DNA from 3 places in the Viridibacillus sp. KH_047 genome. Region 2 is predicted to be linked to each of the others. Evidence: riboswitches for the same ligand, from Rfam matches in the RefSeq annotation. Region 2 holds a riboswitch; each other region holds the start of a gene.
What was found. Region 2 has a riboswitch for S-adenosylmethionine ahead of metA (homoserine O-acetyltransferase MetA). Riboswitches for the same ligand answer to the same signal wherever they lie in the genome.
Positions count from the first base shown of each region.

Region 1 (6,006 bases), 1.7 Mb from region 2:
GAATTTTTAGAGAATGAACAAAAGCCAATAGAAGAGTTTCTTTCAAATTTTTTACCCATTTCAACTAGTATGACATTAGAAGAAAAGTATTTGGAAAGTTGGCAAAGCATATCTGCTGACCTTGCCTCTTTGGAAAGATATTCGAATGTATCACTAATGTTCGATTATATGAAAATGATTAACGAATAACAATACAAACCTTGATACCAAAGTAATTTTGGTTTCAAGGCTTGTACTTTAATCATTCAAGCTTTGTACTGTTGGTGTAGCTAAATTTTTATGACGTTTTACTGGGTCCAATTTGCGCTCTATGAAACCAAGTATCAAATCTGTTATAACAGCCATCAGTGCTGTTGGAATGGCACCTGCTAGAATAATTGCTGTACCATCTGTAGCGTTTGTACCACGGATGATAATATCCCCAAGTCCACCTGCTCCAATGAAAGCACCAATTGCTGTAATACCGATCGCAACAACAAGGGCTATACGAATTCCTGCAATAATTACAGATAGTGACAGTGGTAACTCAATCATATACAGCACTTGGATACGAGTCATACCCATCCCTCTACCGGAATCGGTCAGATCCTTGTTAATATTATTAATACCTGTATATGTGTTTTTAATAATCGGAAGTAATGAGTATAAGAATACAGTAATAATTACTGTCGTTTTGCCAAGCCCCATACCTAGCATAAGAATCGCCAGTAATGCAAGCGCCGGTATAGTCTGTATTATATTCGCTATCGTAATGATGAACCCTGATAATTTCGCGTATTTCGAAATAAGTATGCCAAGTGGAATACCGACGACGGCTGCTAAGGTTACACCGTATATTGAGATAAGAAAATGTGTGATAAATTGCTCGAATACATAAGAACCATTTTCAGAGAAGTAGTAAAAGAATTGTTGGAATGTATTTAAATCAGTCATCCTTTTTCCCTCCTTCTTCATCTTCAAAATAATTATGTTCTTCTAAGAATTTTTCGGCTACAATAGCTGGTTCAACAAGATTGTTGTCAGCTTCATAGTTAAGCTTTTGCATTTGCTCTGTTGATATTTTACCAATCAATTTTTCAATCGCTTCTTTTACTTTTGGTTTTGCTTCTAATAATTCATTTACTGCAAGCGTACTTGCATCATACGGTGGGAAGAATTGTCGGTCATCCTCTAATACAACAAGATCATAACTTGCAATACGACCATCTGTTGTATAACCAAGAATCACATCCATTTTGCCTGCCTCTACAGCATCGTAGACAAGCCCAATCTGCATAGGATATACGTCTTTAAAATCAAAGCCATACGTTTTCACAAAGTCTTTATAACCATCCCCGACACGATTGACCCATGAGTTATCGACACCTGCCTGTAAATCTTTTGCGATGTTTTTTAAGTCACTCACTTTTTTCAAATGATGTTTCTCAGCCATTTCACGCGTGACCATAAATGCATAAGTATTTGCAAAACCATATGTGTCGAAGAAGGTTTGGTCGTAGCGCTCTTGGAATATTTTTTGTACATTATCCATCGCCTTTTTAGGATCTTTAACAGGTTCTTCTTTTAAAGCCCCAGTAAGGTCTGTTCCTGTATAACGTGTTGAAGAAATATTTGCATCGCCATTAATCATTGCTTGATGCAGGACGACACTTGATCCTAGATTATTAATCAATTCTACCTTTTCATCCGTTTCATGTTCAATCATTAATTTCAGCATATTAGCCATGATCTTACTTTCTGTTGTTGTCATTGAAGCAATTTTCACGTCATTATCATCACTTGAACCAGTCAGCGAACAAGCAGATAAAAATAACACTGTCATAATCAAGCTAATGGTAATTATTTGTTTATATTTCATAAGCATGTTCCCCTTCTATCGTTCAATTTTTAAACCTCTTGGTGTAGCCCACTTTTCTACTTTAGATAATATAAAGTCAGTAATTAAGGCCAAAATAGTTACTAACACAGCGCCGCCAATAATAAATTCAGGTTGATAAAGGTTCAGTCCATTAAAAATAAAATCACCTAAGCCACCTGCTCCTATGTAAGATGCTAAAGTTGCCCATGAGATGGCATAGACTGCTGATAATCTAATCCCCGACATAATGACAGGGATAGCTAATGGCAGTTCGACCATCCCGATGGATTGTATTTTTGTCATTCCCATACTAATTCCGGCTGATTTAAGACCTGAATTAACAGAATTCATACCAATATACGTATTATTTAGAATAGGTAATAGTGTGTAGATAAATAGAGCAATAATTGCAGGGATTTTCCCGACTCCTAAGAATGGAATCATTATTGCTAAAATAGCTAATGATGGTAGTGTTTGCAGAACACTTGTAATGCCTAAAACGATTTTAGCGGTTCTCTGTAGTTTTGATAATAAAATACCCAAAGGAACTGCAACGACAATGCCTAAAATTAAAGCTATGGCAGATATATAAAAATGTTCCCATGTTTTTTGTACAATATCTCCGCCGTTTTGTGTTATAAAATCAATCATCTACTCACGTCCTTTCTATTTAGTTAGTATTTAGTTAAGTTGTTTATTAGATACACTTTGTTGCTCTAGATTAATACCATTTGCATCTTCATTTATTTCCTCATCACCCCAGATAGTGTCATATACCATATCCACAATATTTGCACGAGTAACAAGTCCAATTAAACGATGCTCTTCATCTACAACAGGAATATGTTTTAAATTCCGCTTTAAAATACGTCGTACTGAATCTTGTAATTTTGTACCATTACGAACATAAAAGACGTCTTTTTCTACTGCTTCAGAAATGCTAGAAGTGGTATGTCGTGCTTTAGTTAATCCCTCAACATCGATATAACCTTTCAAATGATTTTGTCCGTCAACAACAAATAATGTGTCGACACGCTTTGTTACCATCAAACGAAAAGCATCATTAATACTTTTTTCTAATGTAATAGAGATTGGTTTAATCATTACATCATCAACAATTTTTGCACTTGGCTTTTCTTGCATTAAACGGTGAGAGCCAATAAATTCACGAACAAATTCGTTAGCAGGGTTAGATAGGATATTGTCAGGAGTATCAAATTGGATAACTTGGCCACTATGCATTATACAAATGCGATCTGCCAATTTAATCGCTTCGTCCATATCGTGCGTGACGAAAATAACAGTTTTACCAAGACGTTGCTGTAAATCTTTCATCAAGTCTTGTAACGTGTCACGAGTAATAGGGTCTAATGCGCCGAATGGTTCGTCCATTAAGATAATGTCTTGGTCTGCGGCTAATGCCCGGAGCACGCCGATACGCTGTTGCTGACCACCAGATAATTGCGCGGGATATAGATCGAGATAGCTTTGAGGTAAATTTACAAGTTCAATGAGGCGTTTTGCTGTTTGATCTTTCTTGTCTTTTGTCCATTTCAACAATTTAGGTACAAGCGTAATATTTTCACGAATGGTCATATGTGGCATAAGACCGATTTGTTGAATAACATATCCAATACTCCTACGAAGTGCTACGGGGTTCTTTTTCGCTAAATCTTCCCCTTCTAAATAAATGGTGCCATTGGTTGGTTCTATCATTCTATTAATCATGCGCATGGCAGTCGTTTTCCCACTTCCACTAGTACCGATAAAGGCGACAAATTCACCGCGTTCTATTTCAATATTCATATCATCAACGGCTTTCTTTCCACCCCTATATACTTTCGATAAATTCTCTATCTTTAGCATAAGTATTCCCCCTCAAATTTTATAACCTAAGTTCTTTTACCCCCTATCGATAGACATTAAACCTCAAAAAACAAAAATATTGAAAATATTTAATTAGTTGTATGGCTCATTACAATTTTAAACTATATGAATGTGCCAACTTCAATACGCTAAATGCATTGATTCCTTGCACTCTACTGATTGTTGATAATTAAAGTCCTTCATTTATTTCCAATAAAATTTATCCCATTTTAAATTGTAATCTTAGGTTCTTTTCTATAACCTTTAATTCCTATAAAATTACTTCGTTTTAGGTATTGACTTTCACTTTTAGAAAAAGTAAGATAATTGAAACAATAGAAAATTACTTATCATGAGAAGCTAAGGGACTGGTCCGATGAAGCTTCAGCAACCACTGTCTGACAGAATGGTGCTACTTCCAGCAAGAGCAATCTTGACAGATAAGGGTGCATACACAACATTTAAGCTCCCTCTTTTATCAATGAGGGATTTTTTATAACTTTAATACATAGTAATTCTATAGGAATTATTTATTTAAAAGGATAAAAGGGGGATTTTTTATGAAAGAGATATTTATAAGAACAGATCTGCAACGACAATGGTTAGATAAACTAGCATTACTTAAAGACCAAATTACAGGTAGCGCTGCAACTGTAGATGAATTATCTATCTTCCCAAAAGAGAGCTTTAGCCTGCTCCGAGAAATTGGCTATCCAGCAATCACTTTACCAAAAGAGTTCGGTGGCGGAGGATTTTCAGTTTACGATATGGTCCTGTTGCAAGAAACACTTGCAAGCTACGATGAAAATACTTCCCTATCTATGGGCTGGACTTTAGGTGTTGTTGGAGAATTGTATGAGCAGAAATTGTGGACAGATGACAAGCTTAATTTCTTTGCAAATGAAGTACAAAATGGTGCTATTGTAAATCGTTCTGTAAGTGAGGCGCGTACTGGAAGCCCCACTCGCGGTGGACGTCCTGGAACAAATGCCGTTCGCTCGAATAATGAGTGGCTTATAAATGGACGTAAAATTTTCACAACAGCTTCCCCTGTTTTAGATTATTTTTTAACTTCTGCTTGGATTGAAGAAAAACAACAAGTTGGCTTCTTTTTGATTCATAAAGATACAGTAGGAGTTTCTATTGAAGAAACGTGGGATGTAATGTCGATGCGCGGCACATCAAGTCACGACTTAATATTACAAAACGTTAAAGTAAGTGACTCGGATTTAGTTGAATTACCAAATCATCCAAGCGGAGGTAAAATCAACGGCTGGTTATTGCATATTCCTGCAACTTATTTAGGCATAGCACAAGCAGCTCGTGATTATGCAGTTCACTTTGCAAATCACCATCAACCAAATAGTTTAAATGCACCGATCAGCTCATTACCAAATGTGCAGCATCTATTAGGTGAAATTGAGTTAAAACTTCAGCAATCTAGATTTGTCTTGTATGGAACAGCTGAAGCTTATGACGACCCAAAACGAAGAGATTCGTTGAGCAATGAAATCGCTGTAGCCAAACATACAGTGACTAATGCAGCCATTGACATCGTTGATAAAGCAATGCGAGTAGTAGGGGCAAAAAGTTTACAAAACGCTAATCCATTACAACGATATTACCGCAATGTCCGTGCAGGTCTACACAATCCTCCAATGGATGATATGACCATTACAAAATTAGCATTAACAGCTATTGAAGAACAAAAGCAAAAGAATCCGGTTGAAAATTAATAATAAAAAAATAATCTTAAAAAGGGGTTTTAAGATATGTTCAGTAAAAAACTATTAAAATTTGCCGCAGTCGGTATTACTTCAATAGCAATTTTAGCTGGTTGCTCTACAAGTGAAGCATCTGATTCTAAAGATAAAGGAGATTCATCAAAAGTACGTACGGTGAAAGTTGCCTTTGACCAAGCGAGTAAGCCGATTTCATATATTGACGACCAAGGTAATCCAACTGGATACGATGTAGAAGTGATGAAGCTAGTGGATGGATTATTACCAGACTATAAATTTGAATATGTAGGCACGACTAGTGACGACTTATTAATTGGTGTCGAACAAGGTAAATACCAAGTCGGTGTCAAAAACGCCTTCTTCACAGAAGAGCGTACAGAAAAATTCATCTACCCTAAAGAGTTTCTTGGCTTAAGTAGTGCAGGTTTAGTTTTACGTAAAGAGGATGAAAATATTAAATCGCTAAAAGACTTTGCATCAGCAGGCTACTCTCTAGCACCAATTGCCGCAAATAATGCTCAATATACAGTCATCGATGAA
Region 1 is NZ_CM174479.1:3,982,995-3,989,000, forward strand. Features, by position in the region: gene AC3IS5_RS19460 (hypothetical protein) at 1-189, shown strand, start outside; gene AC3IS5_RS19465 (ABC transporter permease) at 238-933, opposite strand; gene AC3IS5_RS19470 (osmoprotectant ABC transporter substrate-binding protein) at 926-1,858, opposite strand; gene AC3IS5_RS19475 (ABC transporter permease) at 1,874-2,509, opposite strand; gene AC3IS5_RS19480 (betaine/proline/choline family ABC transporter ATP-binding protein) at 2,540-3,724, opposite strand; SAM riboswitch class I at 4,069-4,171, shown strand; gene AC3IS5_RS19485 (acyl-CoA dehydrogenase family protein) at 4,285-5,460, shown strand; gene AC3IS5_RS19490 (transporter substrate-binding domain-containing protein) at 5,497-6,006, shown strand, end outside.
Region 1: it holds a riboswitch for S-adenosylmethionine, as region 2 does, so the genes downstream of both, AC3IS5_RS19485 (acyl-CoA dehydrogenase family protein) here and metA (homoserine O-acetyltransferase MetA) in region 2, are expected to answer to the same signal.

Region 2 (6,006 bases):
AAATTATGAGTGATTCATGAATTTTTTATTAATGAATATTATTAACTTGCATTTCCACCCAATAATATTTGTCTGACGTCAGACCTCTTCATTTAAAAAAAATCATGTTTTCACTCTCCCTGAAAACACTTTCATTAAATTACACTTGTATAATAACATCACATTATTTATTTTTAAAATAATTTGTGCAAAAAAAAAATTTGTGATGTGACATTTTTTTGACAGTTAACTCGGGTGCCCGTCATGGTTAACTTACTCTTACCAACAAAAAAACACCTCCACGTTGATTATTTAAGGTAGGATACCCTTTTTCAACGAAAGGTGTTTTTATTTGTCTCATATTTATAGGACAGTGCATCATTTTGCATGTATCTTTTATAGTTTAGTTAAGAAATTTGTTCTTTTAAGAAAGTAACTAAATCTACGTGATTAGCTGGTGTAACACCGTGACCGTCTGGATAGCTCTTAAAAGTGACAGCTGCACCTAACGACTCTAAGAAGTCTTTACTTTCGACGCCCCATTGATGAGGAAGAACATAATCATATTCACCGTGTGAGATGAAAATTGGCATATGCTCCACTGATTGCTTATGATATTCGTTTTTCACAAAATCAGGAATATAACCACTTAAAGCGACAACAGCTGTTAATTTATCCCCTAAAACAAAGGCTAGTGATTGAGCTAAAATAGCTCCTTGGCTAAAGCCCATTAATACAACTTTTTCTACATCAATATTATAAATGAAAGAAGCTTCATCTATAAATTCTCGGATAAAATGAACTACTTTATCAAATACTGGACGATCTGGTTCTCCTGTACCTTGAATTGTAAAGAAAGCATAACCGGGTTTTTGTGTAATAGGACCACGTAAACTAAAGATATGGCAACTATCTTCAAAATCAGCTACTAATCCAGGTAAATCTTGCTCATTACTCCCCATCCCATGTAATAAGAAAATAGCTGGGTATTTTTTAGCTGGATCCATATTTTTTGGTTCTGTATGAATAAATGTAAAAGGTGAGTTCATTAATTGTCTTCCCTTCGAGATAAACTACATTTATCATAGCATAAAGTATGCTTCGAAGGTGCTTACCTTATGATTTTAATAGAAAATGGTCTTTACTTATAAAGAGTATCTACACTCAACAGAAAAAGTCCTATTCCATTTATCTAATAGAATAGATCATTTCTTTATATCATTCCCACTCAAATGGTGTTTCTTGGTAAACATAGTAGTTCAACCAGTTAGAGAACAATAAGTGAGTATGTGAACGCCAAGTATTATATGGTTGCTTAGCTGGATCATCATTTGGAAAATAATTTTGTGGAACTTCTATATTCAACCCTTTAGCAACGTCACGAGAATATTCATCTGCCAATGTATGAGCATCGTATTCTAAATGCCCGGTAATCATGATGTGCTTTTCATCTTCTGACATGACGATAAATACTCCAGCATCATCAGAGGCTGACAATAGTTTGAGCTTTGGATGATCTTCAACTGCTTCGATAGATACTGATGTATTTCGTGAATGTGGTGCAGTAAATATGTCATTAAAACCACGAACAAGCTTCACAGTTGGATCTGTGATTGTATGATCATAAATTCCTGAGCATTTCTTCGGAAGTGGGAATTTACCAATACCATAATGATGATAAAGTGCTGCTTGTGCACCCCAACAGATATGTAAAACAGATGTGACATTTGCTTTAGTCCAATCCATAATACTGACGATTTCTTCCCAGAAATCAACATCTTCAAACTCCATTAATTCAATCGGTGCACCCGTTATAATCATTCCATCAAAGCGTCGGTGCTTAACATGTTCAAACGTCGTATAAAATGATTCTAAATGTGTTTTACTAACATTTTTCGAAACATAAGTCGCAGTATTTAAGAACGTTACGTTAACTTGAAGAGGTGTATTACCTAGGAGACGCAATAATTGAAGCTCGGTCTTCTCTTTTTCTGGCATCAAATTCAAAATCAATATATTTAAAGGACGAATATTTTGGCTTTTTGAACGGTCCTCTTCCATTACGAAGATTTTTTCCTCTTTTAGTAATTCCGTTGCCGGAAGATTTTTTGGAATATTAATCGGCATAGCTACTTCTCTCCTTTTCCCTTTTGTCTATTATGTAGACGCATATAAAAAGCCCTCATTCTCTGGATAAGAATGAGGGCTAACTTAACACGCTCGTTTCTTATCTTCCAAGACTATTGTCTTGTAGGACTTAGCACCTTTCTGATTGAATCAGAGGTTGCTGAAGCTTCACAGGGCCTTATCCCTCTGCTTCTCTTGATAAGAATATTTAGTTAATTTAATCCTATCATTAAATTGTCAGATAAGCAAATATTTCTGTCAATTTAATGATAGGAAATAAGCCCTCATAGTTTTCCTACAGGGCTTTAGAAAAGTATTTTAAATCCGGGTAATTCAGTATGTTTAATACAGTATAAAATATATTCCATTTTTATGCAATAATTACAAATCAGTTATATATAACAACTGATTTTCTGCTAAATTCCTTACCTTATAACCATTTGGATTATTCCTTTGCCATCTCCAAGCATCTCTACACATATCTTCTAATGTTTTTTCTGCTACCCAATCCAGTTGTTCCTTTGCTTTTGTCACATCTGCATAGCTAATGGCAACATCACCTTCACGCCGATCGCAAATATGGTATTTAATTGGAATACCTGAAACATATTCGAATGTTTTTACAACTTGTAAGACGCTATACCCTTCGCCTGTACCTAAATTAAATACTCTCCATCCAAACTTTCCTTTTAAACTTTCTAACGCTTTTACATGACCTTTTGCTAAGTCTACTACATGAATATAATCACGAATACCGGTACCATCAAGCGTCGGATAATCATTTCCATAGATATTTAAAAAAGGTAATTTACCCGTGGCCACTTGTGTTATATAAGGCATCAAATTATTCGGAACGGAAAAAGGATCTTCTCCTATCATCCCACTATCATGTGCTCCAATGGGATTAAAATATCGTAATGAAACTATTGAAAAAGAATAATTGGCTTGTGCAAATTCATATAAGAAATTTTCAACAGCTAACTTTGTTGTTCCATAAGGATTCGTTGTATTTAAGGATGCCGTTTCAGGGATAGGACATTGTTCTGGGGTGCCATAAACAGTTGCTGATGAACTGAAAACAAGTTGACGCACTTTATATTTATTCATTAGTTCGACTAACTGGATTGTGCTTATTAAATTTTGCGAGTAGTATTTAATTGGGTTGTGGAGAGATTCTGAAACAGATTTGGAACCTGCTAAATGAATGACACTATCTATTGAATAGTTTTGAAATACCTTTTCTAAATCTTCTTTATGACTAATATCTACGGAGAGACATGTTATTTTTTTGTTAGTGATCGCTTGCATACGATTGATCACTTCCATATTACTATTAATAAAATTATCTACAATAATGATATCATGACCAGCCTGTATTAACTCGATACAAATATGTGATCCAATATATCCTGCTCCACCAGTTACTAGAATGTTCAATGCATCTCTCCATTTCTTAACTTCTTTGCATTACTAATTACATGCTTCCTTCTGTTACGAGATGTCTCTTGGAGAATCGCCTCCTTCATTGCAAATCATTTAAATACTTGTCTTATTAAAAAAACTAGAGAAACGATTATAAAAAGTTAGTGATGATCAAGTATTGTTACATCAATTAACTGTTTCTTTTCATTGTGCGCCTGTAAATACTGACTCACTGTTTTATCATACATAGAATGAAAAGAGAATCTATCTTCGAAATAACGGCAACCTGCATGACCTAGTTGTAGCCTTAAGTCGCGATTCTCTAGTAATTGAATCAACCTGTCTTTAATAACTTGTATATCATGGTTTACTATATACCCTGTTTCACCATCGATAATGATTTCTGGTACCCCCCCTACATTAGAAGCTATAACTGGTAACTGAGCCCTCATTGCCTCTAAAATAGAGATAGGTAGTCCTTCAAAATTGGACAAAAGGACAAATAAGTCAGCCTGTTGTAATTGTGTTTCGATATCATCACGAGACCCTAGAAATGTCACGCGATGAGCAATATCATGTTGTAGCGATAACGCTTTTGCAGCCTTCATCTCTTTTCCATCGCCTATGAATACTAGCTCCCACTCTTTCTCTTTAATTGTGGAAAGTGCCTCAATCAATAAATCTTGACGTTTAGGTTGCTCAAATCTTGCTACCATAATGATTTTTGGTATTTTATTTTGAGAAAGGATTTGTTTACCACTACTATGAATACCATTATGAATCGTCGTCATATTGTCTTTATTCCCAACTTTTTTTTCTATAGCAAGTGAGTAATCATAATTAGAAACAGTAATAATCTTAGTCGTTTTTCGGGCAAATGCCCTCTCAATTTTTTGATAAATCCAACGTTTTATTGGTTTTACACCTTCCGTAAATGCCCAACCATGTGCAGTAAAGACAGTTGGTATCTTTAATGAAAAAGCTGCTAATCTACCAACTACACCCGCTTTTGATGAATGAAGAGCTACAACGTCTGGATTGATACGTCGTAAATTTGAACGTATTTCAAAAAATGCACGAATATCAGCTACAAGGTGAATAGCCCATTTTAAATGTTGAAGTTGTATTATGCTTATATTCTTTTCATTTAACGGCTGATAAATGAGGTCCCCTTTTGAAGTGAGGATTGTTATTTCATGTCCATCTACAGCTAGTTGTTTTGTGAGAGCCAGTACATGTGTTTGTGCTCCGCCATTTGTATCTAATTTCGTGATTATTTGAACAATTTTCATTACCTCACCTTTCTTAAATCTTTGTGTTAACCAATATACTCTGATCTAGTCAATTATTAATGTAGCTGAACACCATATGCCTAAATTAATTGCTTTGAAAACTACATGATCGAATCCTCATAATTACACGAATACTTCGTCGGAATTTTCTGGATTTTAATTTGGAGTTAATAGTACAGTTACAAATACTAAAAAACCTTTAGATTCTATTATGTATAATAGAAATAAGCTATTATTTCTTTTTACTCCATCTTTCATTACTTCACATTTTTAGCTTACTGATGTCTTTCCGCTTGATCTTGTATCTATAATGAAGAAAATAATAATGAACAAACATCATTATTTTTCGACTTGCCCGCAATACATGGCCATACATCGATGAAATATGACTTGAAGTACTTATCAATAAGCACCCTCTCGACTAAAAACAACACGAATAGTGCGCAATAATATTTTGAAATCGAGTAGAAATGAGCAGTTCTCTACGTAATCAATATCATAATTTATTTTTCTTCCATGAGGAATATTAGAACGTCCATTTATTTGTGCCAATCCTGTAATTCCTGGTTTCATATTCAATCTTTTAGCCTGTTCTAGATTATAATAAGCTGTAATTTCAGGCACTTCAGGTCTTGGTCCCACTAAACTCATTTCACCTTTTAAAACATTAATAATTTGTGGTAGTTCATCTAAGCTCAGTTTTCTTAGTAACTTCCCAATTCCAGTCATCCTCGTATCCTGTGAGTGCTTAAAAACAAACTGTTCAGGGACCCCACCTTCCCAGTCAGTCACTTTACTCTTCTGACTCAGATTATTACGCATAGTCCTGAACTTCCAAATTTGAAAGTTTGAGTAATTTAATCCAGTTCTCTCTTGTGTAAAAAAAATAGGTCTTCCAGATACAATTAGTAATGCAATAGCTATTATTAGCATGATAAGTACAATAATAGGCAAAAGAATACTAGAAATAACTACATCTAATAGTCTCTTTCCATACTTAGTATAAAAACTAGGTCTATCTATTATGTTCACTTGCATATCAAACCTCCTTTTTTACCATCAATTTTGCACTACACCTATAACAAATGTATTGATTCTAATACTTGATTTAGAATACAAGTTCCATTTTTTGTTATAAATTATTTATTTTAAAGAAGATAAAAATTTGCGTTACGTTCATTCTAAC
Region 2 is NZ_CM174479.1:2,264,635-2,270,640, forward strand. Features, by position in the region: gene AC3IS5_RS11290 (alpha/beta hydrolase) at 387-1,028, opposite strand; gene metA (homoserine O-acetyltransferase MetA) at 1,198-2,106, opposite strand; SAM riboswitch class I at 2,204-2,311, opposite strand; gene galE (UDP-glucose 4-epimerase GalE) at 2,488-3,543, opposite strand; gene AC3IS5_RS11305 (glycosyltransferase family 4 protein) at 3,690-4,820, opposite strand; gene AC3IS5_RS11310 (sugar transferase) at 5,223-5,858, opposite strand.

Region 3 (6,006 bases), 1.5 Mb from region 2:
CGCGGATGAAGCGGTGCAATTGCATGGTGGATATGGTTTCATGCAAGAGTACGAAGTAGAGCGCATTTACCGAGATTCACGTATTAACCGAATTTTCGAAGGAACTAACGAAATTAATCGCTTCATCATACCGGGCACATTTATGAAAAAAGCAATGAAAGGTGAGTTACCTTTATTGCAACAAGCGCAGAGCCTACAACAAGAGCTATTAATGCTAATGCCTGAAGAAATTAGTGATGAGCCATTAGCGCAAGAAAAGTATCTTGTGAAAAATGCGAAAAAAATCGCTCTATTAGCAGCTGGTCTTGCAGCACAAAAATATGGTCCGAAATTAGATGTCGAGCAAGAATTACTAGTGAACATTGCGAATATAGCTAACCAATTATTTGCAATGGAATCTACTGTGTTACGTACAGAAAAAGCTATTGCTCGTGATGGGTTAGATAAAGCAAGCCAAAAATTACTATATACTCAAATCTTCTGCCAAGAAGCATTTGAAGAAATCGAAAAAGAAGCAAAAGAAACAATCATTACAGCAGTTGACGGAGACAATGCTCGTATGATGTTATCTGCACTTCGCAAACTTACTCGTAACAATCCTTACAATGTCATTGCGAAGAAACGTGAAGCATCAGTTAAACTGATTGCTGCAGAAAAATTTGTTGTCTAAAATAAGCTAGTTGAGAATCCGAACACAACTTTTGTGTTCGGATTTCTTGCTTGTAGACTTTACTCCCACTACAATAGAATTAAATAGTTTGGAAAAAGGAGCATGTATATGTCTATTTTATTCATTCAATATCCAAAATGTACAACTTGTCGTAAAGCAAAAGCGTGGTTAGACGAAAATGGGGTAAACTATACAGATAAGCATATCGTTGAAGAAACACCTTCTAAAGAGGAATTAAAACAGTATGTAGATGCTAGTGGTTTGCCATTGAAGAAATTTTTTAATACTTCAGGAATGAAGTATAGAGAGTTGCAATTGAAAGATCGTCTGGCTGATATGTCGGAAGATGAGCAATTAGAATTGCTTGCTTCAGATGGTATGTTAATCAAGCGCCCAATCGTTACAGACGGAAAAAAAGTGACGTTAGGATTTAAAGAATCAGACTTTGAGCAAACATGGAAATAACACAGACATATGCTTGTTTTTACAATAGAAATATGTCAAACTTAAAGTGAAATTAATTACATATTTGGAGGGGTATTCATGAGCACACCAAAAGACTTACGCTATTCTGAAGAACATGAATGGGTAAAAACTGAAGACGGAAAAGTACGTATCGGTATTACACATTTCGCACAATCTGAACTAGGCGATATCGTTTTCGTTGAACTTCCACAAGTTGGCGACGAATTAGTAGCAGACGAGCCATTCGGCAGTGTTGAATCTGTAAAAACTGTATCTGAACTTTACGCACCGATTTCTGGTAAAGTTGTAGAAATTAACGAAGAGCTAGAAGAAAGCCCTGAGTTCGTTAACGAATCACCATACGAAAAAGCATGGATGGTTGTAGTTGAACCAGCAGATAACGCTCAAGTTGATGCATTATTAACTGCAGAACAATACGAAGCAATTATCGAAGAATAAGATCTAAAAACGCCGTGCATTTGCTCGGCGTTTTTTTAAACTGGGTAAACGGCAAAAAGTATTTGTTAGGAGGGTATATATGACTTTTAACAAGCTGATTATTGTGGAAGGGCGCCAAGATAAGTTGCGAATTGCGCCAATATTAGCAGAGAACATTCCGATAATATGTACGAATGGAACAGTTAGTGCAAGCCGATTAGAAGAGATCTTGGCACCATATGATGACTGTGAAATGTATGCATTTTTTGATGCTGACTCATCGGGTGATAAGCTCCGAGCTCTTTTTAAAAGAGAGTTCCCAAATGCTCGTCATCTACACACCTCCGCTACTTATAAACAAGTAGAAGCTACTCCAAGAAGACATTTAGCTAGAATATTATTGGCGGCAAATTTTGTAGTTCATAAAGAATATTTAATAGTATAGGAATGAAGAAGATGGAAGAATGGTCACGTGAACAATGGGAAGAAACGATGAAAACATCCTCGCTTTCGGCTTTTTATTTGTATACACCATTGTGTGGGACGTGTGCAGTTGCGTCGAAAATGATGGAAGTAGTAGAGCATGTCGTTAGCGATATTCCTATTGGTAAAGCGAACTTGAATTATATACAAGATGTAGCGTTTGATTATGAAGTAGAAAGTGTCCCATGTTTGATTATTTCGAAGAATGGGAAAATTCATGATAAAATCTATGCCTTTCAATCAGTACCTTTTTTGTTTGAAAAATTACGTCAAAACGATTGACGTTGAAGCAATAGCGTGATAAAGTAGCAAACATAACTAATTAAATATAGTCGTTACTCTTATTTAGAGAGGTGGAGGGAAGTGCCCAATGAAGCCCGGCAACCGTCATATTTATATGGCACGGTGCCAAATCACACAAAGTATTTACTTTGGAAGATGAGAGAACGGTTTTACGTATATAGCTTTGCGTTGAACCCTTCTGTTAATCTGCAGAAGGGTTTTTTTAGTTTCTAAGAGATGCCAGTAGAAAGTGCATACTTTTTAGTTTTAAAATAAAGGTGGTATGACAGTGATTCAGTTAGAAAATGTAATGAAAAAATATAAAACTGCTAACGGAGAGTTAACCGCTGTCAAAAATGTGAATTTATCTGTTGAAGACGGAGAAATATTCGGCATTATTGGATACAGCGGAGCGGGTAAGAGTACGCTCATTCGTTTATTAAATGGTTTGGAGCAACCGACAACCGGTAAAGTTGTTGTGAATGGTCAGGAAGTATCATCGATTAAAGGAAGTGCGTTACGTAATGCGCGTCAAAAAATCAGTATGATCTTCCAACATTTCAATTTACTTTGGTCACGTACTGTTGAAGAAAATATAGCATTTCCATTAGAAATTGCAGGTTTATCTAAGGCAGAACGTCAGAAAAAGGTATTAGATCTTATTGAATTAGTTGGTTTAAAAGGCAGAGAAAAGGCATATCCTTCTCAATTATCAGGTGGTCAAAAGCAACGTGTAGGTATCGCTAGAGCACTGGCAAATAACCCAGAAGTACTGCTTTGTGATGAAGCTACTTCAGCACTTGATCCTGAAACAACGGATTCAATTTTAGATTTACTAGTCGATATCAATGAAAAATTAGGCTTAACGATTGTACTTATCACACATGAGATGCATGTCATTCGTAAAATTTGTCATCGTGTGGCGGTAATGGAAGCTGGACAAGTTGTTGAAAATGGTGATGTCCTAGAAGTATTCCAATCACCACAAGCAGATGTTACAAAACGATTTGTTTCTCAAATTACAGATACGAATGAACGTAAAGAATCAATTGAACAAATTATTGAAAACTACCCATCAGGAACACTTGTAAAATTAACGTTTGTAGGCTCTTCAACTGGCCAGCCAGTTATTTCACATTTAAGCCGTGAACTTAATTTAGACGTGAATATTGTCCATGGTAATATTTCGCAAACGAAAAGTGGACCATATGGAACGCTCATTATACAGCTAGATGGTAATAATGATAATGTACAAAAAGCAGTCACATATATGAATGAACATGGAGTAAAAACGGAGGTGATCGAAAATGCTTAATGATCTCTTCCCGAATGTACAATGGGACAGAATGTGGGAAGCAACGATAGAAACACTGTATATGACAAGCGTTGCTACAGTTTTCACATTTGTCATTGGTTTAGCTTTAGGTATTTTGTTGTTTTTGACAAGCCCTCAGCAATTATGGGCAAATAAATTAGTAAGTTGGTTAACAGGTTCGATCGTGAATATTTTCCGTTCGATTCCATTCATTATTTTAGTGATTCTATTAATACCATTTACGAAACTATTATTAGGCTCAATTCGAGGTCCCAATGCCGCATTACCAGCATTAATTATTGGAGCAGCACCATTCTATGCGCGTATGGTTTTAATTGCGTTAAAAGAAATTGATAAAGGTGTCATCGAAGCGGCACGTTCAATGGGTGCAAAAACTTCTACGATTATCGGTAAAGTGTTAATTCCAGAATCATTACCCGCATTAGTTTCGGGTATTACTGTAACAGCTATCGCACTTGTTGGTTACACAGCAATGGCAGGTGTTATTGGGGCAGGCGGACTAGGGACATTAGCGTTTTTAGACGGTTTCCAAAGAAGTCAAAGTGATGTAACTTTTGTTGCAACAATCCTTATTTTAGTAGTGGTATTTGTTATTCAATTCGTCGGTGACCTTATTACAGCGAAGATTGATAAAAGATAATTTGGGCTTATACGGTATAACCGATCACATAAAACTAAACAGTATAAAAGGAGCGTTAAGAACATGAAGAAATTTGTAGCAGGAATCCTTACAGGAGTATTAGCCTTAAGCTTAGCAGCTTGTGGGAAATCAGAAGAGAAATTAGTAATTGGTGCAGCTAATACTCCGCATGCTGAAATTTTAGAAAAGGCAGAGTCCTTACTTGAAAAAGAAGGTATCAAGCTGAAAATCGAAAGATATCAAGATTATGTTTTACCGAACAAAGATCTTGAAAATGGCGATTTAGATGCAAACTACTTCCAACATATTCCTTACTTAGAACTTCAAAAAAAGCAAAATGGATATGATTTTGTTAATGTTGGTGGAGTACACGTCGAGCCGATCGGTATCTATTCTAAAAAATATAAAAAACTCGAAGATCTTCCAGAAGGCGCAACAATTCTTCTAAGTAACTCAGTTTCAGACCATGGACGTATGTTATCCCTACTTGAAGCAAAAGGGCTTATCACGCTAAAAGAGGGCGTAGATAAAACTGCAGCTGAAATTAAGGATATCACTAAGAACCCAAAAAACTTAAAATTTGATGCAAACACTGCACCTGAAATGCTTGTACAAATGTATAAAAACGACGAAGGTGACGCAGTATTAATCAACTCTAACTTCGCGATTGATGCAGGTATAAGCCCAGGAAAAGACGCAATTGCATTAGAAGATAAAGAATCAGAATACATTAATGTGATTGCTGTTCGTAAAGAAGATGAGAATAACGAAAAGATTAAAAAATTAGTTAAAGTGCTTCATTCAAAAGAAATGCAAGACTATATATTAAAAGAGTGGAACGGGGATATTGTTCCTGTATCTGAATAAGAAATAGTTAAAACACCCAAGCTTAATTAGCTTGGGTGTTTTAATATATTTATAAGATAAATTAAATAACAATATTTAGGTGGTTGTGCTATGTGAATATTGTAAGCCTTACAATTACTAGATTAACACAATCCAATAAAAATAATCTGAAAATACTTAATATTCCGGATTATTAATATACTATTCACTTTAATAAGTGGGTGTGATAGAGTGTGCATATACTTTTAGAAAAGACATATGTATTTATCAGGAGGACATTTTATGAAAATAAAGTTTGGTTTACTCCCACGAATTATTGTCGCGATTATATTGGCGGCTTTACTAGGGACTGTCATGCCGAAAGATGGCGTTCGTATATTCGCAACCTTCAATGGTATATTCGGGAATTTCTTAAATTTCGTCGTACCGTTATTAATCGTCGCATTTATTGCGCCGGGAATTGCACAATTAGGTAAAGGGTCGGGAAAACTGTTAGGATTAGCAACTTTCTTTGCTTACTTCTCTACATTAATCGCTGGATTCTTTGCATTCTTCACAGCTTCAAATGTTCTACCTAAGTTAATTTCAAAATCGGGTAGTGAACAATTTGCTAATCCTGAGGAATCATTGGTGCAAACATTCGTAACAATTGAAATGCCTCCACTTATGGATGTTATGACTGCTTTAATATTAGCTTTCATCCTAGGGATTGGTATGGCAGCTATCAATAGTGAAGTCATGAAAAAATTCTTTGATGAGTTTAATTTGATTATTGATAAAGTAATTTCGAAAATTATTATTCCTTTATTACCTATCCATATTTTTGGTATTTTCTTAAATATGACT
Region 3 is NZ_CM174479.1:743,455-749,460, forward strand. Features, by position in the region: gene AC3IS5_RS03725 (acyl-CoA dehydrogenase FadE) at 1-670, shown strand, start outside; gene AC3IS5_RS03730 (arsenate reductase family protein) at 779-1,135, shown strand; gene gcvH (glycine cleavage system protein GcvH) at 1,214-1,594, shown strand; gene AC3IS5_RS03740 (toprim domain-containing protein) at 1,674-2,018, shown strand; gene AC3IS5_RS03745 (thioredoxin family protein) at 2,030-2,338, shown strand; SAM riboswitch class I at 2,395-2,501, shown strand; gene AC3IS5_RS03750 (methionine ABC transporter ATP-binding protein) at 2,628-3,653, shown strand; gene AC3IS5_RS03755 (methionine ABC transporter permease) at 3,646-4,314, shown strand; gene AC3IS5_RS03760 (MetQ/NlpA family ABC transporter substrate-binding protein) at 4,378-5,181, shown strand; gene AC3IS5_RS03765 (dicarboxylate/amino acid:cation symporter) at 5,443-6,006, shown strand, end outside.
Region 3: it holds a riboswitch for S-adenosylmethionine, as region 2 does, so the genes downstream of both, AC3IS5_RS03750 (methionine ABC transporter ATP-binding protein) here and metA (homoserine O-acetyltransferase MetA) in region 2, are expected to answer to the same signal.